Regions from separate parts of the Neobacillus sp. Soil_C_43 genome, predicted to be linked through region 3. Evidence: riboswitches for the same ligand, from Rfam matches in the RefSeq annotation. Region 3 holds a riboswitch; each other region holds the start of a gene.
The links. A riboswitch is a leader RNA that binds a small molecule or an ion and turns the genes downstream of it on or off. The one in region 3 is predicted to bind cyclic di-GMP.
Positions count from the first base shown of each region.

Region 1: it holds a riboswitch for cyclic di-GMP, as region 3 does, so the genes downstream of both, AC3A54_RS15860 (anti-repressor SinI family protein) here and AC3A54_RS20675 (zinc ribbon domain-containing protein) in region 3, are expected to answer to the same signal.
Region 2: it holds a riboswitch for cyclic di-GMP, as region 3 does, so the genes downstream of both, AC3A54_RS09120 (DUF192 domain-containing protein) here and AC3A54_RS20675 (zinc ribbon domain-containing protein) in region 3, are expected to answer to the same signal.

Region 1 covers NZ_JBDGJV010000011.1:167,486-172,400, forward strand. Annotated here, with positions in the region: gene AC3A54_RS15845 (DUF1128 domain-containing protein) at 104-328, shown strand; gene map (type I methionyl aminopeptidase) at 363-1,112, opposite strand; gene AC3A54_RS15855 (helix-turn-helix domain-containing protein) at 1,373-1,705, shown strand; gene AC3A54_RS15860 (anti-repressor SinI family protein) at 1,781-1,912, opposite strand; cyclic di-GMP riboswitch class I at 1,943-2,032, opposite strand; gene AC3A54_RS15865 (pseudouridine-5'-phosphate glycosidase) at 2,295-3,209, opposite strand; gene AC3A54_RS15870 (carbohydrate kinase family protein) at 3,206-4,174, opposite strand; gene AC3A54_RS15875 (hypothetical protein) at 4,437-4,577, shown strand.
Region 2 covers NZ_JBDGJV010000005.1:61,302-73,648, forward strand. Annotated here, with positions in the region: gene AC3A54_RS09075 (type II secretion system F family protein) at 1-722, opposite strand, end outside; gene AC3A54_RS09080 (type II secretion system F family protein) at 726-1,691, opposite strand; gene AC3A54_RS09085 (TadA family conjugal transfer-associated ATPase) at 1,688-3,139, opposite strand; gene AC3A54_RS09090 (CpaE/TadZ family protein) at 3,153-3,995, opposite strand; gene cpaB (Flp pilus assembly protein CpaB) at 4,016-4,717, opposite strand; gene AC3A54_RS09100 (pilus assembly protein TadG-related protein) at 4,728-5,645, opposite strand; gene AC3A54_RS09105 (TadE/TadG family type IV pilus assembly protein) at 5,655-6,038, opposite strand; gene AC3A54_RS09110 (A24 family peptidase) at 6,035-6,544, opposite strand; gene AC3A54_RS09115 (Flp family type IVb pilin) at 6,648-6,854, opposite strand; gene AC3A54_RS09120 (DUF192 domain-containing protein) at 6,871-7,212, opposite strand; cyclic di-GMP riboswitch class I at 7,340-7,426, opposite strand; gene AC3A54_RS09125 (spore germination protein) at 7,688-7,909, shown strand; gene AC3A54_RS09130 (spore germination protein GerPB) at 7,927-8,169, shown strand; gene gerPC (spore germination protein GerPC) at 8,233-8,847, shown strand; gene AC3A54_RS09140 (spore gernimation protein GerPD) at 8,844-9,026, shown strand; gene AC3A54_RS09145 (spore germination protein GerPE) at 9,029-9,427, shown strand; gene AC3A54_RS09150 (spore germination protein) at 9,482-9,700, shown strand; gene addA (helicase-exonuclease AddAB subunit AddA) at 9,743-12,347, opposite strand, start outside.
Region 3 covers NZ_JBDGJV010000018.1:68,229-80,575, forward strand. Annotated here, with positions in the region: gene AC3A54_RS20670 (DHA2 family efflux MFS transporter permease subunit) at 1-1,620, shown strand, start outside; cyclic di-GMP riboswitch class I at 1,773-1,858, shown strand; gene AC3A54_RS20675 (zinc ribbon domain-containing protein) at 1,925-2,617, shown strand; gene AC3A54_RS20680 (HD-GYP domain-containing protein) at 2,635-3,567, shown strand; gene AC3A54_RS20685 (YrdB family protein) at 3,607-3,945, shown strand; gene AC3A54_RS20690 (SIS domain-containing protein) at 4,129-5,118, shown strand; gene AC3A54_RS20695 (ABC transporter substrate-binding protein) at 5,188-6,480, shown strand; gene AC3A54_RS20700 (carbohydrate ABC transporter permease) at 6,554-7,435, shown strand; gene AC3A54_RS20705 (carbohydrate ABC transporter permease) at 7,455-8,321, shown strand; gene AC3A54_RS20710 (PfkB family carbohydrate kinase) at 8,335-9,159, shown strand; gene AC3A54_RS20715 (GntR family transcriptional regulator) at 9,398-10,126, opposite strand; gene AC3A54_RS20720 (threonine/serine exporter family protein) at 10,346-11,107, shown strand; gene AC3A54_RS20725 (threonine/serine exporter family protein) at 11,125-11,565, shown strand; gene AC3A54_RS20730 (C39 family peptidase) at 11,759-12,347, shown strand, end outside.

The sequences.
Region 1 (4,915 bases), on a different contig from region 3:
TTCTTTTACGAGATTAATCGTGTGAATTTAAGAGAAGATTATATTGACAGATCATTTTTAACATGAAAAGATGAGATATATGAATTCGGAAAGGGTGACCGAAATGAATCTATCAGAAAAATCGATTGAAAACGTGGAATATATGATTGAACAAATAAAAGAAAAGCTTAGGGTATTAAACCTAGGGGCTATTAAACCTTCTCACTTTGATGAAGAAATGTACGAAGAATTAAAAGAGATTTATGAAATGGTACAAAAAAAGAACTCCTTCAGTCCGAATGAAATGCAGGCTTTAGTAGAAGAATTAGGAAGTCTGCGAAAAAAATAATAAATAGAGGTTGACTCCTTGGAGTCAACCTCATTTATTTTTGCTCTGTTAAGATGACAGGGCCATTCTTAGAAACGGCAAGTGTGTGCTCATATTGTGCTGAATATTTCCCGTCTACAGTTCTGGCGGTCCAGCCATTTGTATCCATCTTCGTTTGATAGTGACCGATATTTACCATCGGCTCAATCGTAAAGACCATTCCCTCTTTAATTCTTGCCCCTTTTCCTGGCAGCCCATAATGAGGAACATCCGGTTTCTCATGAATCACAGCACCAATGCCGTGTCCAATAAAGTCTCTTACAACCGATAAACCTTCACTTTCCACATAGGTTTGGATCGCATGACCAATATCACCGATTCGATTGCCTACAACCGCTTGCTCAATACCTTTATATAATGCTTCCTTTGTCACTTTTAATAAATGCTCTGTTTCTTTCGAAATATTTCCTACCGCATAAGACCACGCAGAATCAGCTAAGGCACCATTATAATTGACTACCATATCAATCGTAACAATATCTCCTTCTTTTAAGGGCTCTTTTCTTGGAAAGCCATGACATATTTCATCATTGATACTTGCGCATGTTGCATATTCATAGCCTTTATATCCCTTTTGCTCGGGTGTGGCCTTGTGTTCGCTTAAGAATTTATTGACAAACTGGTCAATTTCCCAAGTAGTTACACCTGGCTTAATTAATTTAGCAATTTCTTTATGACAGGCCGCAAGGATTTCTCCAGCCTTTTTCATCGCTTCAATTTCACGTTGTGATTTCAGGACAATCATTCTTTTCCCTGCCTTTTTGAATATTTTTATGTATAGTATGCTTTACGGTTCGCATTAAACTATATTCTCTTTTGGAAACACTATTAATAGTAACTCGAATCCGCCAATTTTTCAAAAGAACTTGTTATTATTGGGCTTTTTTGGATAATCATTTTATTATATTCACTATTTTGTCATATTCCTTTGTTCTTAATATGGTACTTTTTCATTCTTTTTGGTAGAATTAACATATAAATATGTTTAATAGGTGTGTGAATGGAATGATTGGTGACCGCGTAAAAAAATTTCGCTTAGAAAAGAGGATGTCTCTTTCCGAACTTGCAGAGCAAGCTGGCGTCGCTAAGTCTTATTTAAGCTCTCTTGAAAGAAACCTGCAAAAAAATCCATCTATACAATTTCTTGAGAAAATTGCAGCCGTATTAAATTTACCCGTTGAACATTTTATCCATGAGCAAATTAATAAGGATGAGTTAGACAGTGAATGGATGAATTTAGTTAAAGAAGCAATGGGATCTGGTGTTTCAAAAGAGCAATTTCGTGACTTCCTGGAATTTAATAAGTGGAGAATAAATCAAAATAGTAGTAACGAATAATTTTTTTCTATAAAGAAGAAAAGCATTCTACAAAAGAAACCTCTTCTGTAGAATGCTTTTTTAATATGTACCAAGTTAGTTCTTTTGACCATCTTGGAGAAGGAATTCACGAACATCTGTAATAGATAAGCCAAGTTCCTTTGCTTCTAATATGAGCGCCATCCATTCCTGATCAATTACATCCACGTCTCTCTCTGCAATTATCATTTTTTCTCCCCCTAAAATACACATAGTATTCCAGGTAACCCGGCCATCATAGCATGAAATGCCTGCCTTAGATCCTCGGCTTTGCGTCCCTACTTTTCAACAGGTTTGCCCTTTTCTGTTTCGACTGCAACTTAAGTATTACATTTTTTCATTTTTCTACTATTTGTTTAGGTAAAATGACTTAATACTAAATGATATGTTCATTATATCTAGTCCTTTTATAATAGGTTGTTGTTTTTTGTCTTTTTTTTATAATTTTCGAACTATTTTTATACACAAATTATCCTATTTTTCTACAAAAAATTCCTTTTACTACCATTTTTAGGAGAGGAAATTAAAAAAGGAAGGAAATTAGGTCAAATCCTCCCTTTAAAATGTATGCTTATTTATCGCCTTTTACTGCTGCTATAAGAGCACCTATTTTGGCATTATGTTTCACTAGTGCAATATTTGCTTCTAGGCTTGACCCTTCTGTTAGCTCTTTTACTCTGCTTAAGAGAAAAGGTGTGACCTCTTTACCATGTATGTCCCTACTTTTGGCCTCGTTTAAAGCAAGTTCTATAACCTTATTGATTACAGTTTCATCCATAGCATAGGGTTCTGGTATCGGATTGGCAATGACGATCCCACCTTGTAACCCTAAATCCCATTTAGCCTTCATTAATGCTGACGCTTCTTCTGGGGAATCCACTCGGAAATTCACTTTATATGGACTTGTTCTCGTATAAAAAGCTGGCAGAATCTCTGTTTGATAACCAATGACGGGCACTCCGTTGGTTTCTAAATACTCCAACGTTAACCCTAAATCAAGAATTGATTTTGCTCCAGCACAAACGACTGCTACATTTGTTTTTGCTAATTCCTGTAAGTCAGCTGAAATATCCATTGTTACTTCTGCCCCGCGGTGAACACCGCCAATACCACCTGTCACAAACACGTTAATACCACCCATTTGTGCACAAATCATGGTCGCTGCTACCGTTGTGGCCCCATGTTTTTGTGCTGCGATTAAGTAGGGGAGGTCCCGCCGGCTTGCTTTCATGATTTCCTTACTAGTGCCTAAAAATTCTAAATCCTCTTCAGATAAACCAATCTTGATTTTCCCATTAATGATGGCAATGGTAGCTGGTACAGCCCCATTCTGCCGGATAATTTCTTCTACTTCTCTTGCAGTCTCTACATTCTGAGGGTACGGCATCCCATGTGAAATAATCGTCGATTCAAGTGCAACAATGGGCTTACCTTTTCTTTTGGCTTTAAGTACTTCCTCAGAAAAGGACAGGTATTCTTGGTTCATCGCTTGGTGACCCCTTTACTGAAGTATTTCTGATACGTTTCAAGTAAGGTTTGCTGGTTTAATTTGGGATTTACCGTTTCATTTGAATTTATGGTAATCAATGAACAGGAAAGACCAATTTTACATGAATCTTCGGTATTCAGCCCCTTAAGATAGCCAAATAAAATTCCGGCAATGAGTGAGTCGCCAGCCCCCGTTACATCTACAATCGGAACAGTCGGAGGTAGTAAAGCCCCCGCTTCGCCAGCCTTTGTATAATAAATTAATCCCTTCTCACCTCGAGTAATAACTACTTTCTCCACACCTTTTTTCAAAATGACTTCAGCTGCTTGGTAGAAGTCACCTTCTGATTTGATTTCTAGGTTGGATAACGCCTCTGCCTCTTTATGGTTGGCCACTAGCCAGGTTACACCCTCAAGGGATGCTGGAAGCTTTTCTGTTTTCGGAGCGGAAACTGTAGCAATACAAATAGGCTTCATGAAGTTTTTACAGTCAGTAATTACTTGTTGAATGATGGTTTTTGGAAAGTTTGTGTCTAATAAAATCATTTTTGATTGTTCAATATACGTCCATATATCTTCAAAAATGGATTCTTTCACTTCATCATATATAGCCATGTCAGCTAGTGCGATTTCCATTTCACCTAATGGATCAAGTACGGCAGTATAAGTGCCGGTAGATTTTCCTTGTATGATTTGTGTAGGACTTACTTCCACAAAGTCTTTAGTGTTTTCTAGTAGCCATTCTCCTTCAGGATCTGAGCCAACATAAGCAAACAGAGATGTTTTGAGACCTATCCGGCCTGAGTTTTCTGCTATATTTCTTGCGACTCCGCCCCGTGACAATGAGCTTATGGCTGGGTTTGATGTTCCATACTCCAACTGTTTAAGCGCCTGAATTTTACGGTCTACATTCGCTCCACCAATACAGAGAATATCAAAAATGATTGCTTCCTGTTTGTTCATTGTTAGCATCCACTCCTTAAGGTCCTTTGTTAAGCAAGTCAAAATTTCATAATATTCCCTACTCATATAACTATTACGATACGAATCTTGAAAATCCTGTTAAAAAATAGAAAAACATTTTGCTATTTGAAGGGACGGCTGAACAACAAGGATTTATGTTAATGAAATTTGTCTAAAATGTGACAGATAACATATAATATAAACAACATATAAATATACTAAATATTATTAATATTCAAAATAAAAGGTGGTGTTTGATGCTATGACTGTGATTCATGTTTTAAATTATTCAATTCCGATTGCGTTTATGGTGTTTGCTGGTTTTCTACTCGATCGTATGTGCAAACCGGACAAACAAGAAGATGCCTCGACAGGAGAGTCTCCAGGGGGAGAAATAAAATAAAGCTGGTGAAAAGTGTATGATGCTCACTTCCACCAGCTTTTTTTGTTAGCTTTATTAATTTGTATTGAACGAGAATGACCCACGTTACCGGTTCGCCATTTCCATTACCTCTTGGGGCTCGTAGAACTCTTCTAAGGACCGGTTTTCCTTTTCTAAGAGCCTTAATTGCCTGGTGGAAATGAATTAGGTCGCTTAGACGAGGTCTATGCGACCGTACTGCCTTCTGGAGAAGGGGTTTGGTCGCTTAGACGAGGTCTATGCGACCGTATTGCCTTCTGGAGATTGATTTTGGTCGCTTAGACGGGGTCTATGCGACCGTATTGCCTTCTGGGGAGATT
Region 2 (12,347 bases), on a different contig from region 3:
TTTTCCGCCTGCAAAACACTTCCAATAAATGATTTTATTTCATCAACATTCAGTCTCTCTTTGATTCCTGTCAATGCCTCTCTCCGCGTTTTACCGAGACGAATTTCCTCCAAACATCGGTGTAACTCCATAGCGAGAGGACCTTCCTTTTTTGCAACCACTTTGGTTATCGCGGCATCAAATCCAAGCCCTGCTTCAAGACTAACCGTCAATAGATCTAAAATATCTGGAAATTCTCTTAATGCCATATGGTTCCTAGCCTTCGTTTTCTGCTTTAAATAGAAATGGGGGGCAAAAAAGCCAATAAGGATTCCAAAAAGAATAAAGACTATAACTATACCTTTTCCAGCGTCTAATAGAGCACCATAACCAAAAAAGATAAGTGGAAGGACAACAATGGAAATCATCTGAATTAATCGGAAGTCAACAGCCGTCATACCAAAGGGACTACCTGCCATTTGGACCTTCTTGTCAATCTTGGCTTCCTTCTCCCCTGGCATTCTCTTTTTAAAACTCTTTTTAAATTCCACAAATATTGGCATGATAAATCGTTTATAAAAGGATTGATGTTTTTCTTCATTTATCTCAGGTTTCTTTTCTTGTTCATTATTTAAAATAAAGAAATTTAATCGTTCCTGAACCGAAACTTTTTTCTCCGTTCTTAGCAGAAAAATACCATAGATACCTAAGGTAACAGTTAAAAATACTAATAGGTAAATCATCTCCTACACCTCTATAGTAGTGATTTTTTTAATTAAAATAAACCCGATAATACCTGAAATGACCCCTGCACCTACCATAGCTAAGCCAATTGGATGACGAAAAAGCCCACCAATATAATCCGGCTGGATTAAGTAAAGAAGAAATCCTAGAATAACTGGTAATAATGCAATAACATAACCAGATAATTTCCCTTGTGCTGTAAGCGTTGTAATTTGTCTTTGTATTTTAGTGCGATCGCGAATGGTTTCAATAATCTTATCGAGCACAGTGGCTAGATTGCCGCCAACCTGACGTTGAATCAAAATCGCCTGGATCATTAAATCTAAGTCCTCACTCGGCATTCGTTCGTTTAGATCATTGAGTGCATCTTCAATGCCTTTACCATATTGCATTTCCTTTAGTACATAATCCATTTCTTCCTTAATTGGGGAAGAAGCTTCTTCTGCCACCGACTTTAAAGCTTGCGGGAAGCTAAAGCCTGCCCTCAAACTACCTACAATCGTGGTAATCATATCTGCAAGACCTTCATTGAACTTTGTTACTCTTTCCCGCTGTTTCTTTTTTAGATACCATTTGGGCATTAAGAAACCTATTACACTGCCAAAGGGGAGAAATATCCAATTATCCATTACCAAGTAAAAAAGCCCACCAATAAGAATTGTTAAAATCCATTGAAAGAGGATGTATTCTTCTGGTTTTAACGGCAGCCCAGCTTGAGCTATTTTTATTTCAAGCCGATTGTTTTTTTCCTTGGAAAGAACTTTCTTTTGAACTCTTTCTTTTATTATTTGAATAAAAGATATTTGTTTACCTTCCACTTTCTTCTGACTTACCTTTTCTTCCTCAATAGATAAGTAATGCTGCATTCGAATTTGCAATGTATTTTCTGAGCGAAAAAACAATCTGAGTATCAACCAAAAGAATAAAATGGATGTTAATAAAAAGAAGAGTATGAGCAGGGATATCATTTTCGCCACTCCTCATGATGATCGATAAACACTGAAGCTGGAATATGAATACCAGAAGCCTCCAGCTTCTCATAAAATTTCGGTCTAACACCCGTTGGAACAAGCCTTCCAATGATTTTTCCTTCAGGGTTCAAGCCTTCTTGTTGAAAGGTAAAAATATCTTGAAGGACAATGATATCGCCTTCCATTCCTTGTACTTCTGTTATGTTAGTAATTTTTCTCGAGCCATCTTTTAAACGAGATTGTTGGATTATAACGTCAATAGCACCTGCTATTTGTTCCCTAATTGCTTTAACAGGCAGGTCCACACCAGCTAATAGAACCATTGTTTCAAGTCTGGAAATCATATCCCTTGGGCTATTTGAGTGTCCTGTAGCTAGTGACCCATCATGACCCGTATTCATGGCTTGGAGCATATCTAGGGCCTCTCCACCACGAACCTCACCAATAATGACTCTGTCAGGCCTCATCCTTAATGAGTTCCTAACAAGGTCACGAATGGAGATTGAGCCTTTTCCTTCAATATTAGGCGGACGGGATTCTAATGATACCACATGCTCTTGTCCTAGTTGAATTTCGGCTGCATCCTCAATTGTGACGATTCTTTCATCATCGGGAATAAAATTGGACAAGACATTGAGTGTCGTTGTTTTACCTGAACCTGTTCCACCACTTACAAAAATATTTAGCCTTGCTTTTACGCATGCATCAAGGAAAATTGCCATTTCCTCTGTAACTGTTCCGAAGTTGATTAAGTCTTCAATCTGGTAAGGGTCCTTTGAGAACTTACGAATCGTAATCGTTGGTCCATTTAAAGCTAAAGGGGGAATGATGGCATTTACACGAGAGCCATCTGGAAGTCTGGCATCCACCATTGGTGAGCTTTCATCAATTCTTCGACCGAGTGGAGCAACAATTTTTTCGATTACACTCATCACATGTTCATTATCACGAAATTGTACCGGTGTTAGAACTAGCTTCCCTTTCCGCTCACAATACACTTGATTAGGCCCATTTACCATTACCTCGGAAACGTCCTCATCCAAAAGAAGTGGATTTATAGGACCAAATCCAGTTAAATCATTGATTAGTTCACTAACCACTTTTTTTCTATCAATCTGACCACGGAAATCCTCGTCATCTTTAATAATTTCTACAGCCATACCATCTAGTTGTGGAATGATTTCTTCAATTTCCTGTTCTTTTAACTCATGTAATATCTTTTTATGGAGAACATTCTTTAGCTCCTGGTTTTTGTCTAGTTGACGAACCTTTACGTTCTCTTTTTTACTTTCTTTCTTCGTCTCTTTGGATTTTTGCTCCTTAAAGACTTGTCTAACCTCTAACATTGGTGAAGGCGTCGGACTTTCAAGCGTAATATCTATTAATTTTGGTTCTTTAACGAATTGATTGTTGTTCTTTTCTTGGATTCGATTTAATAGACCCATTCAATCAACCCCCTTACGATCGTTTCTTAGAAAACCATTTGGATATTGGATGACTTTTTTTCGTTTTCTGAGTAATTACGCTATTTACGCTTGATAACGACTCTGCCATCTTAAATACGCCTTTTGCGACATCAGATTTCGCATGTTTGATTACAAACGGAACACCAAGATTAATGGATTGCGAACAAATCTGAAAGTCATTAGGAATATATATTGGGTTTTCTGCAGCCAATATTTTTGCTGCATCTTCTGCATTTATAACACTTTCCATATTTGCTCTATTTATAATGATTCTTACCCTGTCTTTAAGACCAAGGATGTCGAGCGTTTCTAAGAAAAGCTTGGTGTTTTTTAATGATGCCATTTCCAAGTTTGTTACCACCAAGATTTGATCCGCCTTTTCAATAAAACGTATGGATTGTTCATTTAAGCCCACTGGTGTATCCACCACAACATAATCATGACCAGTTAAAAGAAGATCTACTATTTTATTGGCTGCTTCATTTGTAACCAAGTCCGCAAATTCCGGCCTTTCTGGTGCAGACAGGACGTTCACTCCACTGCTATGAACGGCCAAATAATTGCTGAGGCTATGCTCATCAATAGATCCGATTCCTTCTAAAACTTCTTTAACAGTAAGAGAAAATTTTAAATCCATCGCTAAGTTTACATCGCCAAATTGAAAATCCCCATCCAATACAGAAACCGAAACATTTTTCTTCCTTAGTGCTACCGCTAAATTTACAGTTAGTGTGGTACGACCAATCCCGCCTTTTGCACTGCAAACAGCAATCATTTTACCACGCTGTGGATTCATATTTTGTTCTGCAGTTTGCATATTATCGTGGCTTGTCATGAATCGTCACCTTCCATTACTTATTGATTTGCCTTTGTATTCGTAGCTTCATCCATTAACGGCCGTTTATTTAGAATGAAGTGAATCTTTCCTTCTTCTGAAGCATTGACTAGCTTTAGCGCATCCACGGGTTTTAGTTCTAATGTTACCGAGCTGTATTCCGTATACGGCTCCTTCGTTTGTTCAGGTGTCTGCATTTTTCTTCCCACAGCTAAAACCCTTGCTTTTTCCAGCAATAAATCTGATTGTGTTATAGAGTTACCTGCAGCATCTTTAGCTACTTTTGTAAGAATAACATCCACTTCATCCTCAGGCTCTATTAAATTCGAGACCGATTGGTTAATGTTTACCCCTACAGTTACAGCACGATACCCTTCCATGACTTTCCTTGATACGTAAACCCCTTCTTCTTTCTCCGATCCAAGTCGATGTGATAGTATGGGCTCCCCTTTTTCAATCATGGCTATTGCTAGTTTTCCTTCTGCATCCGTCACAGACTTTATCGTTTGTGGAAGTACATCTTTCGCCGGTTTTTGTACCACTTCTAATTTGTCTGTCGCAATTTTTTCATTTTTATCTATTTTTTCTTTTGCCACTACCACGTTGGTCATCTCGACCGTAGAAACCTTTTGTGTATTCATCTGCTTCGTATATTGAAAAAACAAAAATGTTGTAATCATTCCCATCACAAGTGATAGCAGTAATACCATTTTCGCCTTCATTTCGCTTCACCTACTCCGTTAATCGTATACTGTATGCTCCCCGGTCCAGAGCACCCACATCAAACGTCCCTGCTCCAGCCCTTTTTATAAAAACTCCTTTTATAGAGGTATCTGTCGAACTCATAGGATCCGTAATATAAAAATAGGCAAAACCAGTGATTTTTATCTGTTTTAATTGATTTGTATCAAAGCCATAAGGTTTATAAACCGGTATAAGCAGAATTCTAGAACAACTACGTAAACTGTAATCACCTGGCGGCTGTGTGCAGCCATTTACCCGTTCATTTATTGCAGATCTTGTACTTCCTGCAATATTCCCTGTTTGCGTGTCAACAACATCGCCTAGTTTTAGAAGTTCCGAATATCCGTATCTTAAATTTTGCTCATAGGTTTTTGCCCCAGGTCCACTAAGTGCCAAGACACCAAAATTTCCTGATGAAACTCCTGATGAGTCTACTTTCAATTGGTACGTTTTGTTATATTCTAGGACAACACTTTCGTCAATCCCTAATGGAGCGGCCCCTACTGCTTTTCCTATCGCTCCTAAGCCTGCTGTAGCTTTGGCTGTGACGTCTGTTTTTTCGAAACCAAATAATTTCATAAATGTCAGGTTAACTGACTTTGTTAACCGTATGGTAACTTTACTCCCCATGTTAATATCTAAATTTGTTAACGTACTAGCAGCTTTATGAGAGTCTAAGATGTATTGAACCGTATTGCTAACCTTTTGTTCTGTATTTGGCAGCTCCTGCGCCCCTGAGAGAACGGCTGCATTTGCAACCTTTTGTAACTTCGCTTTTTCCATATAAATTAGGCTTCCATCTATCGCCAGGCCTGCCATGCATAGAATTGTCATTAGTGAGATTGCACCTAGAATGAGAACATTCCCTTTTTCATCCCTCAGAAATTCATTAAAAAAGTTACGCATTTTTATCCCTCACTCTACGCGAATCGTTGAACTTGTTTCGATGGCAAAATCGGAGGGGAAGAACTTGGAAATCATAGGAGTTAAAAAAGTCATTGGATATTTTAGCTTGACCGTTACATAGTCACCTGAATGCCTGACTGTATCCGCTGGAGTGATTGTCACCTGTAATTTTGTCGTATCCCCTAAATGAATATATTGGTGGGCGAAAGTTGAAATGTCAGCATCCTTCTTCCCAAGACCTCCTTGCCTAACCGTTTCCTGCGCAGCCATCTGCAAATGCGCATAGGAATAGATCACTCTACCAAAATCAAGGATTCCCACTAAAATTAATAGAAAAATAGGAACGATAAGCGCTGTTTCCACCAACGATTGGCCCCGCTCATCCTTTTTCATAGAGAGAATACTCCTGGAAAATAAGCTTGATAGATGGCACCTGCAGCGATGGCTACTCCGTAAGGAAGAGTTGTTTTCATGGAATTACTATCTTCTATTAGCGAAAGCCTCATGCCATGTCGTACGCCATGAATCATGTACAGGAATCTCTTTAACAATCCTTTACGATAAAGGAGAAAAATGATGGCCATGATTCCACCCGCTAGAGCCATATATAAAGATGCCATTAAAACAAAACTAATCCCCTTTAACCCACCAATGACAGCAAGTAGTTTGACATCTCCTGCCCCCATTCCTCCAAGTAGATAGGGAATAAATAATATTCCTAAACCAACAGCTGTGCCAAGAAATGCTTCCGTTAATCCGTGCCATCCTCCGTTAATGGTGTGAAAAAACAATGCTATGATTAAAAAAGGAAATAAGACCGCATTATAAATCTTCCGTTCCTTGATGTCTGTAATAACACATATAGATAAAAGAATGATTAATAAATAATTACTCCACACCTTGAGTCTCTCCTCTCCTAAAGGATTTCATCTTTTTGAAAGAAAATAGCCTCACGTTTTGAGAGAACGCAAGGCTATGTAGAACATCAAGCTTAGAAATATATTAATTAGTGCCGCCAGTTGTATCAGCGGCGTCTGCTCCTGCGCCTGCAATAGCATCTTTAGCATTATTAAATAAAGTTTCAATTTGACCACGCATTGCGATCAAAACTGCCACTACTCCAACCGCAATAAGTCCTAACACCAAACCATACTCAGTCATACCTTGTCCTTGTTCTTCTGTAAATAAAGCTTTCATTTTTTTCATCATTTGTAAAAACCCCTTTTCAATTTATAGTTAAATAGTTTCCAATTTTTGTTTCCGTTTTTTGAATCATGCCTGCTGGCAATTCTAATACTGACTTTGCTCTTTTGTGATACTTTCCTACTGTTGCAGGCTTTACCGTTTCGTCCAGGCCTACAATTTCAAAATCTTCACTTAAGTAAAGGACATCGATGGAATAATTCATGAAGAATGTGTGAATGGATTGGCAGGGTTGGATTAACAAGCCGTGTCCTGCTGGTAAACTTTTCGAAAACATCAGACCTTTTAATCTTTTAAAAAAGGTATCAGCTGTTGATAGATTGTTTGCCAGTTCCGCTCCGTTTGACAGATTCACGACTTTCACTTTTTTCACCTCCGAATAAAAGAAATAACCCCGCCTTTACCGAAAGGGGGGTTAGTAAAATAGACTGCTAAATAGACATAGGAAACCTATGAGTAAATAGTAGTGCTAATATGAAACACCCTGTTCTTTCGGTAACTGGCTGGCGTAGTGCAAAAGCACCTTAGCCCCTGTAGCTTTGCGTCACTGATTTTCATCAGCTTTGCCTTTATCGAGAATCAGTGTTTGTTTGTCCGACTGATCTCTTACTCACATAATAGAACTTTTTCCCCTTAGAGAATATCCTACTAAAATACTATTTTACATCGAAGTTTATAGGTGTTTTTACCTATTTTTCACTTATACCCTTATAAAATCGACATAAAATGCGTATATAATCCTCAATTTACCTCAGTTGCCAATTTTTTTAGGCGAATCATTCACCATACAATCGCCCAGACATATAATTTATAGATATCAATAAAAAAGGATGTTGATCATGCCAGCCATCGTTGGAGTTGCACAGGTTATTACCCTTGGAAGCAGTTCAGTTTTCCATATTGGCGATGTGTATAAAATTATGCCATTATCTACGGCCAAAACTTTCTCTGGAGCTGGCTCCTTTAATACAGGAGAGAGTTTACGTCTCAACAACAACATGAGTTCTACAAATACATCAGACCAAGATGGAATCGATCAACCAATTACCCTCAACGCTTAAAAAATGGGTGGTCTAAAATGAATTACTATATTCAGCAGTCAATTCAAATTAATTTTATACGAATTGGAAGTATTTCCAATTCTTCTGTTATGCAAATTGGAAGTGCTGGAATGATAAAACCTTCAGCATACCTATATAATACAGGGGGATTTACAGCCCCAGCTCCATCCCCCAAGCCAATTCAAGCTCTAGGAAGCTTAGTAGGTACACCCGCCGTTCCGTTACAGGCAGCTGTTAGAAAGCAAGACAATGCAAACTAAGACAAATAATACTTCCAGCTATCTTTTTGGGCTGTTCGAGACTATCTATAGTGAGGTGATTTCATGTATCAGGATTATTCTCAATACCTTCAATGGCTGCAAATGTATATTCAAGCACAGGAAAAGAGAATCGTTACCTTGGAGGCTACTGTTCAAAAAATGCAAGAAGAAATGAAGCAAATAAAGGAGAAGCAACCAATTCGAGTCGATAAAATTGAATATAAATTTGATCAATTGAAGGTAGAAACTCTTGAAGGAACATTAAACATCGGCCTTAATCCTTCTGACTTATCTGAAATTGAAGACTTTGCCGTTCAAAATCAGCAGATGAACGTCACGCCTCCACCGAAGGACCAAATGCAGCGATCCATGAAAATCGAAGAAGCGATTTACAGATATCTTGAGACAGATTTACCTTCAATAGTAGAATCCACCCAAAGAGAATTAAATGTTCCACCGAATGGATCTTATTTATCCTTTATCAAGCAAGATATAACGAAGCAACTTCCTAACCGGATTGAACATCATTTAAAAGCTAATCTACAAAATCAGCGGTCATCAGAAAATACAAATGGTGATGACTTAATCATCGAAGCAATCAAGCAGGAGATTAAAAATGGAGTAAATGTGTTTTTTACAAACCTGCCAGAACACGTGAAAGGGATGAAACCGGAATGAACTTTGAAGTCTATAACCGTGAGCTAATCGTCCAAAATATAAAAATTATTGGGGTAGCCAGCTCGTCATTAGTCTTGGTAGGCGATACGGAATCGATTCAATTAGCATCAACTTTTGATACACCTGCTGAATCCTTAATTATCGGTCCCTTTGTCCCACTGCAATCGGACGTGACTTGATTATGCTTGCCAGAACATCATGTGTCGATGCAATTAATATAGACATCGTCTCGTTTGCTTCTATCCTCCAACTAGGAGATTCCTGTATTATTAATGGATTTTCTAAAGCACTCGCTGTACAAAGGGAAACAGAGCAGTTTTATGGAAATGAAGGGGATCTTTTTTCCTATCCTGTCTATAGTGAGCCAATACCCTTCGAACCAGTAAACGAGGACCTTTTATTTTCTCAACATCACTTAAACCCAGTTATTAAGGTTCATAACATTGACATCATCGCTATTTCATCCTCCTCGCTCTTACATGTAGGTAACAGCAAAGATGTTTCAATGGAGGTACGGGTAAAGCATATCAGACAGCTTCTGCCTATTCCTAGAGAGGAAGATCAAGAACAAGGACAATGATCCACGCATAGGTTAAATATTATATGGAATCAGTCAATGAAAAGGATGTTTTAGATGCCAGCGATTATCGGTCCAGTACAAATTGTTAACGTGGGCGGGGGAATTGTGCAATTTGGGGATGCCTTATATATTTCACCGAAAAGCGGGTCCAAAACAAATGCCGGTTCAGGAGCATTTAATACTGGGGGATTCATTATAACTAATAATGGATTAAGCGGTACGAATGTTCTTGATACAAACCTTATCGACCAGCCTATAGCGGGTAATAATTAAAAAATGAGGATGACTCAATGTCAGCCTCATTTTTTAATTAACTTATTTATTAACCTTTAAGATATGGGCTCCATCAAAGAAAAATAAATATCTTTCTACAACATTTCTTTTCCAAATCTGTTCAATCGCCCTTGTATATAAATTAATTTGCAGCTTGTAACGCTCTTCAAGGATGGGACTTGCCTGTGAAAAACCACCTTTATACCTGTCTGTAATTCCATCTGATTTATAATCAATTAGTACCAAGCCATTTTCATCTTCAAGGATGCAATCAATAATTCCTTGTACAAAAACAGCTTCCTCTGAATCTTTCCAATTTGGATAAACTTCATTTGCAGGCAGTGAGAGTGTGAACGGGATTTCCCTATGAATAGCTTTCGCATGAAAATACCTTTGTCCCAGTTCTGAATGAAAAAACTGAACAATTAATTTGCTATCAATGACCTCCGCTTGCTCTGGGGTAAGCAACTCATTATTTACCATCCATTCAAGTTGTTCCTTTATAGATTCCTCACTAATAGGTCTTGATAGGTCCACATGCTGCATCACCATATGCATGGCTGTCCCCCGCTCAGCAGGGCTTAATTGTTTTTCCTGCATAAACTTAGGTCGCTTTGAGATCGTCTTCTTAAAATGCCGAACAAGTTCTGTACCGCTATGTTCATCCGCTATTTCCCTGCTGCGCTTGATTTCAGAAACCGATTGCTTTGAGCGATGGATTGCTGCGCTTGGATAAGAATATTCCCAAGTTAATCGGTCTTGTATTTCCTCAGCAAAAAGGGATTCTACTGGTACTGGCTCTGCCTTTTGTACCATATCCATAAAGTGGTCTTGTTCCATTTCAAGTGTTAGTTCCTGTTTTTTAATTTCTTCCGCATTTATTAATGAAATGTTCCATGAAGAAGGATGATTGGTAATTTCTGATGGAACTAGTATATTGACTTCACCTCTGGTTCGCAATTCACTGCAGTCTTGATGACGAATAAGTGCAGGACCAATCCAATCGATGTAGCTGTTTGCTGATGCCCTTTCATAATCCTTTAACAACCATTCTGTATTAGAGGAGACATCATTCCACTGATCGATTTTTTTTATGGCATCCTTTAAGGTAGCCGTTGCATATAGCTTCTCTTTTGCCCTTGTCATTGCCACGTATAATACACGCATTTCCTCGGCGAGCATTTCCATTTTCTTCTTTCGCTTAAAAGCAATTTGCGGCAGTGATGGATACGATATCCGTTTCTTTATATTGACATACTTTGCAGCAAATCCATATTCTTTATCTAGCATATATGGTTTACGAATATCGGACAAATTAAATTGTCTTGCCATTCCTGCCATAAACACAACCGGAAATTCAAGCCCTTTACTGCTATGGATGGTCATAATTCTCACAACATCCTCTTGCTCACCTAAAGCTCTGGCAGCACCTAAGTCATTCCCTCTTTCAATCATTCGTTCAATAAAACGTAAAAACCGGAATAACCCACGGAAGGAGGTTTGTTCATATTGCCGTGCTCTGTCATAAAGAGCTCGTAAATTCGCTTGGCGCTGTTTTCCACCCGGCAAACCGCCGACAAAATCATAGAACTGAGTATCACGGTATAACTGCCAAATTAACTCCGACAGTGAACCTCGTCTGGCCATTGAACGCCATTCTGTTAGAGCATCATAAAAGCGTCGGACTTTTTCATAAAAAGTTTCAGTTGTCTCGTCAGGCTTGCTATGACAAAAAGTGGTAACGGCATCCCAAAAAGACCCCTTTTTCTGGTGAATGCGAATTTTAGCAAGTTCCTCTTCATTTAGACCGACGATAGGTGAACGCAGCACGGATGCAATCGGGATATCCTGGGAAGGATTATCAATCACTCGGAGCAAGGACATCATAATCGCAACTTCAGTTGCCTCAAAATAGCCTGTGGATAAATTGGCATAGATTGGAATGCCTTGCTGCTTAAATTCCTCCATGATTTGCGGTGCCCATGTCATGGATCTTAGCAGGATGACAATGTCTCGGTACTTTAACGTACGGTTCGTCTTCGTTTTCGTATTATAAACAGGTGAACCCTGTTGGACTAATTCTTTAATTTTAGCAGCCATTACTCTGGCTTCAAGTTGAGATTGTTCAAGTTCTGTCGCATCAAATCCGGCCTGGGCCATTTCAGCCACTGCTTCTGTTTCCTCAGATGTTTCTTGTAATTCAGCATTTTGATCGATAAGAATCAGCTCTACAGGAAATGGTTCATCGTCTGGATACGGTGCCCCATTCCGCAGTTCTGCTGCTTCATCGTATTCAATTTCACCAACTCTTACACCCATGATTTGTTTGAATAAATAATTGGTCGCCTCGAGTACTTCTTTCCTGCTTCTAAAATTTCGTGCCAAATCGATTCGCAATCCTGTTGATTCACCAGTAACAGTAAAACGATTATACTTACCTAAAAACAGGTTTGGCTCTGCCAACCGGAACCGGTAGATGGACTGTTTCACATCCCCGACCATGAACAGGTTGCCAAATTGCTCCTCATCCTTCGTCACTAGCTTCAGTATTGTTTCTTGCACCAAATTTGTATCCTGATATTCATCACAGTAGACTTCTTTAAAATGTCTCCTATATGCAAGTGCTGCCTCTGAAGGTTGAAATTCA
Region 3 (12,347 bases):
TTGCATACCTCATTGGAAACAAGCTCATGGATGTTGAATGTCTACACTATGACCATTGCTGTTTTAGCCATACCGATGGCAAGGTTTGCTGAAATGTTTGGCAGAAATAAATTTTTTATCGTTGGATTATTTGTTTTTGGGTTAGGTTCCGCACTGTGTGGTTTAGCGACTAATGGTGACTACTTAATCGCAGCACGGCTTATTCAAAGCTTTGGGGCTGCGATCTTAATTCCTTGCAGCATGGTGATAGGTATTGCTGCGATGCCTTTGGAAAAAAGAACGCTGCCCTTAACCTTACTAGGTGCCACACAGGGGTTAGCTACGGCACTCGGTCCGACTGTTGGAGGAATTATTACTGAAAAGCTTAGCTGGCATTGGGTTTTTTATGTGAATGTTCCTATTTGTCTCCTGGCCATTGGTGGTACGTTCTTCATCCTAACAATTAAAAATGAGGGCCGTGTCAAATCAAAGATCGACTGGTTTGGATTACTCTTCTCTGTTTCATCCATTTTCCCTTTGAACCTTGTGTTGATTAAGGGAAATACATGGGGATGGGACAGCACGCAAGCACTTGGTTGCTATGTAATAACGCTCATTTCTATCGTCCTTTTCATCATTGCAGAGAAAAAGTCTAAAGCTCCAATGGTTAACTTAAATCTTTTTAAAGACCGATTGTTTACCGGCTCAGTTGTAACAGTGACAACAGGCTTTATCTTCCTTATCGGTGTAATGGTCCTACTACCTCAATTTTTAACTAACTTCCAGCATAAGACAGAACTTCAAGCCGCATTACTTGTTACTCCTGTATCTGCCGCCATCTTTGTATTTTCCCAAATTGCAGGTTTACTAACGAAGAAAATCGGATTCACGATTCCGGTCATGTTCGGTTTTGCCATGATGGGCGTCGCTTACTACTTGTTACACAACTTAAATATTCATAGTACATCAGGCCAAATTATTTTATTGTGCAGTTTGCTTGGTTTTGGCTTTAGTTTTGTTATTTCCTCAGCTACGATTGCAAGTACATCCTCTTTTGAAGGCGAAATGCTGACAGCTTCGCAAAGTGTATTTTCGATGTTAAGACAGGTTGGAGTAGTTTTAGCTGTAGCGATTTTTGTTGCAGGTCTAACCACTACTATTCATGATAAGAAACAGGATGTTGTTCATTTTGCTGCCAAAAAACTAGATAAACTTGATGTACCACAATCTGCAAAAGAGAAAATTTTTAGCGAAACAAAAAAATCAATTACTGCTGAAAAGCATAATCACAAAGCAAAACAAACTATAATCTCCAAAGCTGAACGTCAACAGTTGATCAATTCATATGTAGAAAAGGCGCTTTCCTCCATACCAGAAGAACAGAGAGAAGAAGCTAAAGAAATGGTTTATAAGCAAGTGGAAAAGCAGGTAGACGAGGAAATTAATCGTAAAGGAAAATTAGTTAAGACCTATAGGGTGCAGGTGGGTGAATATGCTCTTAAAACCATATCCTCAAGCTTTGCTGACCTATATCGAACCAGTATTCCGTTTGTTCTTTTATGCTGTTTAACAGGATTTATTTTTAAAGAAAAAAGGAGAAAAAAATCATTCTCCAGCGTTACACTCCATACGAATGAATAGTGTAGATAGTCCTATATATGCCTGCGTTGTAGATATAACGAAGGTTTTGTTTTTAATTGTCGAAATAGAGGAAATAGTATTTTTTTTCAGTAAAAAATGGTGTTTTTTGTGGTAATATATACCTCCAGCAATTATAATGGCTGTGAATACATTTTCCTAAAAGGCAACCTATTTGAAAAGATAAGGACGCAAAGCTATAGGGGCTAAAGTAATCGCACTATGCCAGCCAGCTGCAATATGATCTTCCGTCCGATTCTTTAACTCCATGATAGCCAGTAGGGAACTAAAAAATGGAGGGAAAAACATGTTGAAAAAAGTATTCGCTATTTCACTTTCTGTCCTATTAATGTCAACATTTGGGACAAGTGTATTTGCGGCAGAACCAACCAGTGCTGAGTATGACAAGGCCATTGCTTCCATCGAAAAAACTAACCAAGAGATTGAAGATAAAATTGCAAAAGCAGTTACTGATGCAGATTCGCTAGAGGCACAGTACATAAGAGATATTCAAAAGATAGAGGAAGGCGACACAGTCGTAAAATTAAAAGATCAGAGAAACAAACTGCAACAGGATTTAGAAAAAACCAATGATGCAAACAAGGTAGAAAAATTAAGTAAAGAGCTCGCAGATATTGATAGCAAATTAGAAAAAGAAACAGCTAGAATCAAAGAGAAAATAGAATCTATAAACGAAGATATAAAAAGTTTGCAGCTTTTTAGCCCGGAAAATGAAAAAGACCAAAAAATACTAAAAGATAAGCTTGATAGACTTAATAAACAGCTTGATAAAAAATTAGAAAAATATATTAATAGAACTGAAAAATTTACTAACGACCTCGATAAACTAATTACTGATTTATATAATTCAACATTGAAAATGTCTACTGATGCAATCAATAAAGCAGCTGAAAAGGGCATCCAAGCAGAAGCTACCTGGGTACTTGTGGAGTTAGGTGGAAGGTGGGTTTGGATTGATCCGATTCGTGTAGGCTGTTAAATTCCGGAGGATGTGTTATGGAAGGACTTTACCTAGGTACTAATGGTAAATATATTGAGAAAGCCAACTTAGATTCAGCCCGGTTTAGTCTGTTAGCTAAAGGAGATGGTGCAGAAATCATCTTCCAGACCATTAACAAGGGGAAAACTTTTTATCTCTATCCTAGTGATAATCCTAATACACTAGAGTTCTTCTATGTAATTGAAGGTGAATGTTTATATGAGACAAAAGATAGTAATATTCATATTAAATCAGGTGAGTACTTCTACATACAAAGGCTAAAGGAGCCTGCATACTTTTTAACAAAGACTGATATTAAATTACTTTGGTTTACCACCCAACCAGCTTTTCATTATGTTAGTAAAAGTATTGAAGAGTTGACTAAAGTAGTGAAACAAGTAGAGGAAAAAGACCAATACACTTATAGTCATAGTATTCGGGTACAAGAATATTCCTTAAGGATTGCAAAGGAACTACAGCTTTCTAAAGATGTTGTGGAGAATCTTTATTCTGCATGTGTGTTCCATGACATAGGAAAAATCCACGTCCCAGAAGAAATTCTAAATAAGCCAGGCAAACTGACACCTGAAGAATTTGATATCCTAAAGAAGCATCCAGCAGATGGCTGTGAAATGTTGAAGTCCACGTATTACTCTCATGTTGGAGAAATTATTTTACAGCATCATGAACGCTTAGATGGTTCGGGATATCCCAATGGACTAAAAGGTAACCAAATCTTACTGGAAGCACAAATCATCGGAATTACTGATACATTTGATGCTATGACATCAGATCGCATTTACAGGAAAGGGATGGACCCTTCACTTGCAATATCTGAAATAAAGAAATTATCAGGCCGTCATTACGATGCATCCCTTGTTGATGCATTTGAAAAAGTATTAATTATGGATGGGAAACTCCAAGTAAAAGACCTAAAACAAGTCCCTTAGTAACATGGGACTTTTTTTTATTTTGAAGGGAGTGGGAGGATGGAAGCTTTAAAAGCAGTAAATCTAGGCATCAGATTCATATTAGAAATAGCAGTACTTGTGATCATTGGATATTGGGGATTCCATGTAACTCATAGTACCTCATTAAAGATGGTATTAGGAATTGGAACTCCTTTTGTTGCAGCTGTTTTATGGGGCCTGTTCGGTGCACCTAAAGCCCCATACACATTAGCTGGCTTGCCATTTTTTATGTTAGAGATAGTCATATTCGGACTTCCAGTAATTATTCTATTCTATTTAGATAAACATACATTAGGCTTTATTTATGGAATCGTAGCAGCTATTAATATGGTATTAATGAAAATCTGGGATCAATAGGTTTCTAGCTACACCTGTCATTAAAGGCAGGTGTATTTTTATGTCATAAATTGTCGTTTCATTTTTCTGATAATTCAATTGACTAACTATAGGAAATGTAGTAATTTATATATAACAATATATAACGTTATATAAAGTTGTATGTTGTATATAAGTTAAACACACTATCAGGGAGGCAATATAATGACGACAGAATTAGTAGTTGACGTTAAAAATCAAGTGCAACAGGCTTTAGCAGAGGTGGAAAAAAGAAATATCTCGAACGTATTCTTTGTAGCTTGTGGTGGGTCCTCTGCTCTTATGTATCCAAGCAAATATGTAATTGATCGTGAGGCAAAAAACCTTGATGCCCATCTGTTTAGTTCAAATGAGTTTATCTATCGGAATCATGCTAAACTGGGAAGCAATTCTTTGGTTATTCTGTGCTCACATTCTGGCACAACGCCAGAGACAGTAGAAGCAGCAAAATTTGCAAGATCCAAAGGTGCATTGGCTGTTTCTTTAACAAATGTGGAAGACTCGCCATTAGCACAAGCATCAGATACAGTTTTAAAATACCAATGGGGTGATGGGGCTAATGCTTTCACAACCAACTATTCGGTATTATATCAACTAGTATTTGGTGTGTTAAAAGTGGTTGAAAATAACGAAAAAGCTAGTATAGTAGAAGAAAGTCTTGAGAATTTACAAAATGTTTACGAAAAAGCTGCTGCACTTTATCAAAAGAAGGCAGAAGATTTTGGCAAACAATATAAAGATGAAAAAATTATTTATACAATGGCGAGTGGCGCAAACTATGGTGTTGCCTACTCTTATGCGATTTGTATCCTAATGGAAATGCAATGGGTGCATTCACATTCAATTCACGCGGGTGAATATTTCCATGGACCGTTTGAAATTATTGATGAAGAAACACCATTCATAATCCTGCTTGGTTTAGATGAGACTAGACATTTAGAAGAAAGAGCACTTGCTTTCTCTGAGCGTTACGGTAAGAAATTAGTTGTCCTTGATGCGAAAGACTTTGATTTTACAGGTGTAGCTAAAGAAGTACAAGGTTACATTGCTCCATTGGTTCTAAACTATGTTTTAAGAAAATATGCAGACCAGTTGGCAGAGGCGCGTAATCATCCGTTATCAAAAAGAAGATATATGTGGACAGTTGAATACTAAAACAACCTTAAATAGCGAATATCACTGCATTAATCATAGAAACTGATTCCTTTCTGGAGGGGAACCATAATGAAGAAGTTATTAATAGTGAGTATTATTTCTATCCTTTTTCTATCCTTTTTTTCCGGTTGTTCAAAGAGTTCAAGTTCATCTAATGGAAAAGAGGTAGTAGAGCTAAAATTCTTCCATCGCTGGCCTAACCAACCTAAGAAGCAATATTTTGAAAAGGCAGTAAAAGAGTTCGAGAAAACTCATCCAAATATAAAAATTAAAACTGAAGCCGTTTTGAATGATTCTTATAAAGAAAAAATTCGTGTTGTTCTAGGTTCTAGCACCCCTCCAGATGTCTTTTTCTCATGGAGCGGAGAATTCGCATATAACTTCGTACGCCAAGGACAAACACTAGATTTATCTAAGTATGTGGAAGAGGATAAAGCATGGTCTGACCAAATTATCGCCTCTCAATATAATGCCTTTACCTTAGATAATAAAATTTATGGGATTCCCTGGTCTACAGATGGTAAAGCGTTCTTTTACAATAAGAAAATATTCAAGGATTTAAATATTGAAGTTCCTACAACATGGTCCGAGCTAATTAATGTCTCTAAAAAGATTAAAGCCGCAGGCCTTACTCCAATTACTTTTGGAAGTAAAGCTCCATGGACCATTTCCCATTATATTGGAACATTAAATCAGTTGATGGTACCGCAGGATGTTATTAATAAAGATTATGATTCTAATAATCCTGAAGGTGATTTCTCACATCCAGGCTATGTAAAGGCACTGGAGAAATTTATGGAACTTGAGCCATACTTTAATAAAGGAGTTAACTCTGTAGACCATGAATATTCACGTGAGCTATTTAATAGTGGAAAAGCAGCAATCGGCTTCTTCCAATTAGCAGAAATAGGACTTATTGAACCGTCATTAAAAGAAAATTTGGGTGTCTTTAATGTACCTGGGGTCGAAGGTGGAGAAGGAAATGCAAATTCTATCACTGCTGCTCCAGAAGGGATCATGATATCTTCTAAAACAAAACATCCAAAAGAAGCTATGGAATTTGTTAAATTCTTAACTTCAAAGGAAAAAGGGATAGAACAATTAAAAGAAGTAAGTGAATACAGTGCGGTTAAAGGTACAACAACAGAAGCGAATGCATCTAAGCTTCAACAGGATGCCATTAATCTGATTGTTAATGCCGAGCAAACTTACTTATGGTTTGATACAGCTGTAGATATTAAAATTGTGGATGCGTATTTAAACGGGGCACAGCAAATGTTGGATGGTAAGAAAAGTCCAGAAGAAGTAATGAAAGATGTAAGAGAAGCAGCAAAAGAAGTGAAGGCGTCCGCGAAAAAATAGGAAAACGGAAAGGTGGTTGCAACTTGGCCACCTTTTTTCCAAAGTTACGCCTTTTAAAAAAAGGGGAGTTATTATGCAAAATACAAACAAGTGGTTACCATACCTATATATTGCACCTTGCTTAATCTTTTTGGCCCTTTTTGTTTATTATCCGATTGTTGAAAACTTATTTTATAGTTTCTATGAATTTTCTGCCTTTTCAGCCGAAAAGACATTTGTTGGCTTCGAAAATTTCTTTAATCTTTTCAAAGATGAAGTTTTTTATATAGCACTAAAAAATAACCTTTGGTATGCAGTGATCTCTATTATCTTTCAAGTGTTTGGAGGGCTAATTTTAGCAGCAATACTAGAAGATACGATAACAAGATTCATCAGTGGCCTATTCAGAACGGTATTTTTCCTTCCAGTTGTCATTTCAATGACTGTCATCGCTTTGCTTTTTACCTTTGTTTATAATCCAGATATCGGGATATTAAATGGTTTATTAAAAATGTTAGGTCTTGAGGATTTAACCAGAGCCTGGCTAGGAGAATCTGAAACTGCCATTTTCGCTGTTATTGCTGTTTCGCAGTGGCAAAGTATTGGATATATTATGATGCTTTTTATTGTAGCAATTCAAAATATCCCTCAAGAATTGTACGAGGCTGCAGAAATCGATGGAGCAGGTAAAATCCGTAAATTCTTTTCAATTACGGTACCACAAGTAAAGGAAATGTTCTTTGTTACCACACTAATTACCTTAACTGGTGCCTTCACTGTATTTAATGAGCCGTATATTCTGACTGGTGGTGGACCTGGTAATGCTAGTGAAGTTTTAGGTACATTGCTTTATCACTCCGCTTTTGGGAAAGACCAAATGGGGTACGCCTCTGCAGTGGCAACGGTGATTTTATTAATTACCTTAATTGTTTCCTTAGTACAATTGAAATTATTTAAAACAGGAAAGGATGTTTAGAGTGGAGACTAGTAAAGTAATGGGCTACCAACCTTCGATTTCATATAAATCGAAATTTAGGAAACAAAAAAGCGTAATTAGAAGTCTACCAATCTTTACAATCCTTATTTTGTATTTTGTGATTATAGCCTATCCTCTTTTTTGGATGGTAATCAACTCCTTTAAGTCCACTCCAGAAATATTCTCAAGCAGCTGGGCATTGCCAAAGGAATGGTTGTTCTCCAATTATACTGAGGCATGGGACACTGGTATTTCTGGTTATTTTCTTAATAGTTTAATTGTAACTGCTACTACCTGCTTTATCACAGTATTAGTTAGTGCACTTGGTGCATTCAGTTTAGCTAGATTTGAATTTAAAGGAAAGAATCTGTTACTGGTTTTTTGTATGGGCGGAATGATGCTCTCTCCACAAGTTAGTTTAGTCCCGCTATATAAGCTCATTCAATTATTAGGTATTCATGATACGTATTTTGCCATGATTTTTCCTTATGTTGCCTATCGAATTCCAATCACGATCCTACTAATAAGGGCTGCTTTTCTTGAAGTACCAAAGGAATTGGAAGAATCCGCTTTTCTAGATGGCTGCAGTACGTGGACTATATTTTTAAAAATTCTCGTTCCTTTAAATAAACCAATCTTACTAACAGCGGTAGTATTAACTGCATATTATACTTGGAATGAGTTTATGTTCGCGTTAATCTTTGTTGATTCAGATGCATTAAAAACAATACCGGCTGGTTTAATGCAGTTTAGAGATGCCCTTCAAACAAATTGGGGAGTTCTTATGGCAGGTTTAATGATTTCAGCCCTACCGATTATACTCTTATTTATTTTCATGCAAAAGTATTTTATTAGGGGTTTATCATCCGGAAGTGTTAAAGGATAAAAAGGAGTGAGAAATGATGAAAATTATTGGAATAGGTGATAGTGTTGTTGATGTTTATCAGGATCGAAATGAAATGTTTCCTGGAGGAAACGCCTTAAATGTAGCAGTATTAGCCAAACAAAGTGGGGCGGAGTCTGCGGCATTTATAGGCATCGTTGGAAATGATATGGAAGGAGAGCATATCCTTGATTCATTAAATAAGAATGGGGTGGATAGCAGCCTGGTTAGAAAAGCGATAGGTGAAAGTGGAAAAGCCTACGTGGATCTGAACGTGGACGGAGACAGAATCTTTATTAAATCGAATAAAGGTGGGGTTCAATCTAAGCTTAAGCTTAATTTGACAATGGATGACTATGAATATATTAAGGCGTTTGATGTCTTACATACAAGTATCTATAGTCATTTAGATGATGAATTGTCCATTCTTAAACAGTACCTGCCGGTTTCTTATGACTTTTCCAACCATTTTACAAATGAATTATTAGAAACAGCTTGTCCACATATTCAGTTTGCGTTTATTTCGGGAAGTGACCTAACTGAGTTTGAACTAGAGGAGTTATTTCTTAGAATACATGAATTGGGAACTCCGTTTATTATTATTACTAGAGGTTCAAAGGGTGTTGTTATGTCACATGATAATAAACGATACAGCCAGGGAATCGAAGAAGCAAATGTGATTGATACCTTAGGTGCTGGAGATTCGTTTATTGCTGGATTCTTAACCAATCATTTTAATGGATGTTCCATTGAAGAGTCGTTAAAAGCAGCTGCGCAGATTGCTGCTAGGACTTGTGAAGTAAATGGAGCATTCGGATTTGGAAAGCAATTAACTTGGTAATACAAAAAGGAATGAAAGGTTGTAGATGAACCTTTCATTCCTTTTTATTTAGGCTATATTAAACTTGACTATTGATTTCCGCTCCAGGCACAAGCGGTTCGTGGGCGTTTCGGCGAGCCTCCTCGGCGCTTGCGCCTGCGGGGTCTCCCCTGACCCGTCCTCCCACAGGAGTCTTCGTGACTTCCGCTCCAATCAACAGGGTATAAAAATCAACACTGTTCTTTAACACAGCCTTTATTTAAGTTGTTATGGTCAGTGCAATTAACTGCGTTCTCGTTTTAAAGTTTGAGATATGAATAGGAACTCCCTTTTCATCATAAACCGTTTTATCGATATTAAATAAGGTTTCACCGACTTCACAATCCAAATATTCAGCTTCCATAGAAGAAGCAGTGATTACTGTAATGATTTTTTTGCTTGAACCAGATTGAATATTGATATGGTAAACGTTTTTTAATACATCATAGGTTGACTCGTGCTCTGCGAAGTGTGAAAACAAATTGGGAAAACGCTCGAGCGAATAATGAGCTATATCCAATGTAAAAGGTTGCTGATCGATTGACATTATTCGCACCAGCCTTAAAACTGGGGAATCAACAGCAATTTTAAGTGCTTCTGCAATTTCTGGAGTAGCTTTAATTTCTTCACAAGCAAGAACTCTCTTTGATGGATTTTTTCCCAGTTGTTTACTAAAATCAGTAAAACCATCAATGGAAACCATTTCTCGAGCAATCTTGGTTCTAGTAACAAATGTTCCTTTGCCTTGCTTTCTTTCTAAAAAACCCTCATCAGATAAATCCTGAATGGCTCTTCTCACCGTAATTCGGCTAACACCATATGATTCACATAGCTCTGTTTCATTTGGTAAACGATCTCCGGACTTATAAATACCTTGGTCAATCGACTCTTTAAGAATTTGTTTTAACTGGTCATATAGTGGTGTGGAACTAGAATTATTTAGTTTCATTTATAAAAACCCCTTCGATCCATCGAGTCATTATATAATATTATATAACAAATTAGCTTTAAGTGTATAGAAAAAAGGATAACTAGTATCAATTTTATAAAAAATGGGTATTTTGGTTAAATCAACCTAAAAATTCAATAGTACTTAATTCATCTTTGAATAATATATTATTTTGATTTAAACTAAGTAACAAATGTAAAGATAATGTGGTGAGTATTAATGGAGAACCAAGTGGAAGGAACCTATGATATTATGGAGGTCTGCTTACTTGCTGGGAAAATCATGCTCCAAAGCGGTGGAGAGACGTATCGAGTGGAAGATACTATGATGCGTATAGCTGCAGCCTTTGGAATTCAAACGACACATAGCTATGTGACCCCAACTGGAATCATATTTTCAGCTGAAGGTACAGAACCAACTAAAACGAAGCTCATTCGAATTTCAGAGCGGTCCACTGATTTAAAAAAGGTGGCCATGGTAAATAGCATTTCTAGAAGTATCAGCAGTGGTGAAATGAATATAAATGAAGCATTAAAGCAATTAAAAGAAATTGACTCCTTAGATGTGACTTTTCCCTTTAAGTATCAGGTGGCAGCTGCTTCATTAGCTAGCGGTTGCTTTATGATTATGTTTAATGGCGGGTGGAATGATTTTCTTCCATCAATGCTCTCAGGAGGCTTGGGCTATCTAAGTTTTGTATACTTTCATCGTTTTGTTCCAATTAAGTTTTTCTCGGAATTTTTAGCCTCGTTTGTCATTGGCTTACTATCTGTATTATTTGTCAAACTGGGTTTAGGAGATCAATTAGATAAAATTATTATTGGCTCTGTTATGACGTTGGTGCCGGGGCTATTAGTAACCAATGCAATTAGAGATTTAATGGCAGGGCATTTAGTATCTGGTTTATCCAAAGGGGCAGAAGCATTTCTAACAGCATTTGCCATTGGAGCAGGCATTGCCGTTGTGTTATCGTTTTTATAAAGGTGGCTTGAATGAACTTGGAAATTCTAGGGCAATTAATAACAAGTTTTTTAGCAACAGGAGCCTTTGGCATCCTTTTTAATGCACCAAAAGAGACTTTGGTTAAATGTGGGTTGATTGGAATGGGTGGCTGGTTAATTTACTATCTTCTCGAGAGATATTCTAATGATGCCATTTTTGCTACATTAGCTGCCACGATTTTTATTGCGGTTCTGAGTCAGGAATTAGCTAAGTTTTACAAAACTCCAGTCATTATCTTTAGTGTGGCAGGGTTAATCCCTTTAGTACCAGGGGGTCTAGCCTATGATGCTATGCGGAACTTTGTGGAGAATAATTACAATGCAGCATTAGGCTCTGCAGCAAAAGTATTGATGCTGGCAGGAGCTATTGCCTTCGGCTTAGTTTTTTCAGAGGTAATTAATCAAGTCATTCGAAAAATTAATCAAAGCAGGATATGAATATTCTTATTTTCCCCCTTAGTTTAAAAAACTGAGGGGATTTTCTTAAGGATAAATTAAGGTATAATAATTATGATAATTTGGAAAAGTTTTTCCTTTATCCATTTAGTAATGTTTGGTATTGTTATATAGTAGTATTTTACTAGTTTGCTTGTTGCTACAAAGACTATCATAAGGAATGGTATATTCGTCTATGAAAAAATTGTTATTCGTTATTATTATACTAATCATATCTTTTATAGGAGCAAATACAATTTTTGCAGGTAAATTTAACTGGCAGGATGTCGTTCAATTGAAAAAAGTGGTGCAAACAAAGTCTACAGATGTTGAACCAGAAAAGGAGACTGAGCCACTAACAGCAAATAAAGAAGTTCTACAAGAAGAAGCAGAGCCAGTAAACGAAGTGAAATTAACCAATACAGAGCCAAGTATTCCGGATAATATCATGCTGGATGTACCATTGCTTAATCAAATGGACGCACCCAAGCTTTATAATGGCTGTGAGGTTACAAGTTTAGCGATGATTCTAAACTATCATGGGGTTAAAGTGACAAAAAACGATTTAGCTGAAAATATTAAAACAGTTCCGTTAACCTATAATAATGGGAAAAAGGGAAATCCAAATGCTGGCTTCGTGGGAAATATGGCAAAGGGTCCTGGACTGGGTGTGTACAACGGGCCCATATTAGAATTGGCTCAGAAATATGTGGGTGATCGTGCAGTGAACTTAACCAATCACCCATTCGAGGATATATTAAAAAAGGTCGGCCAAGGGCTACCCG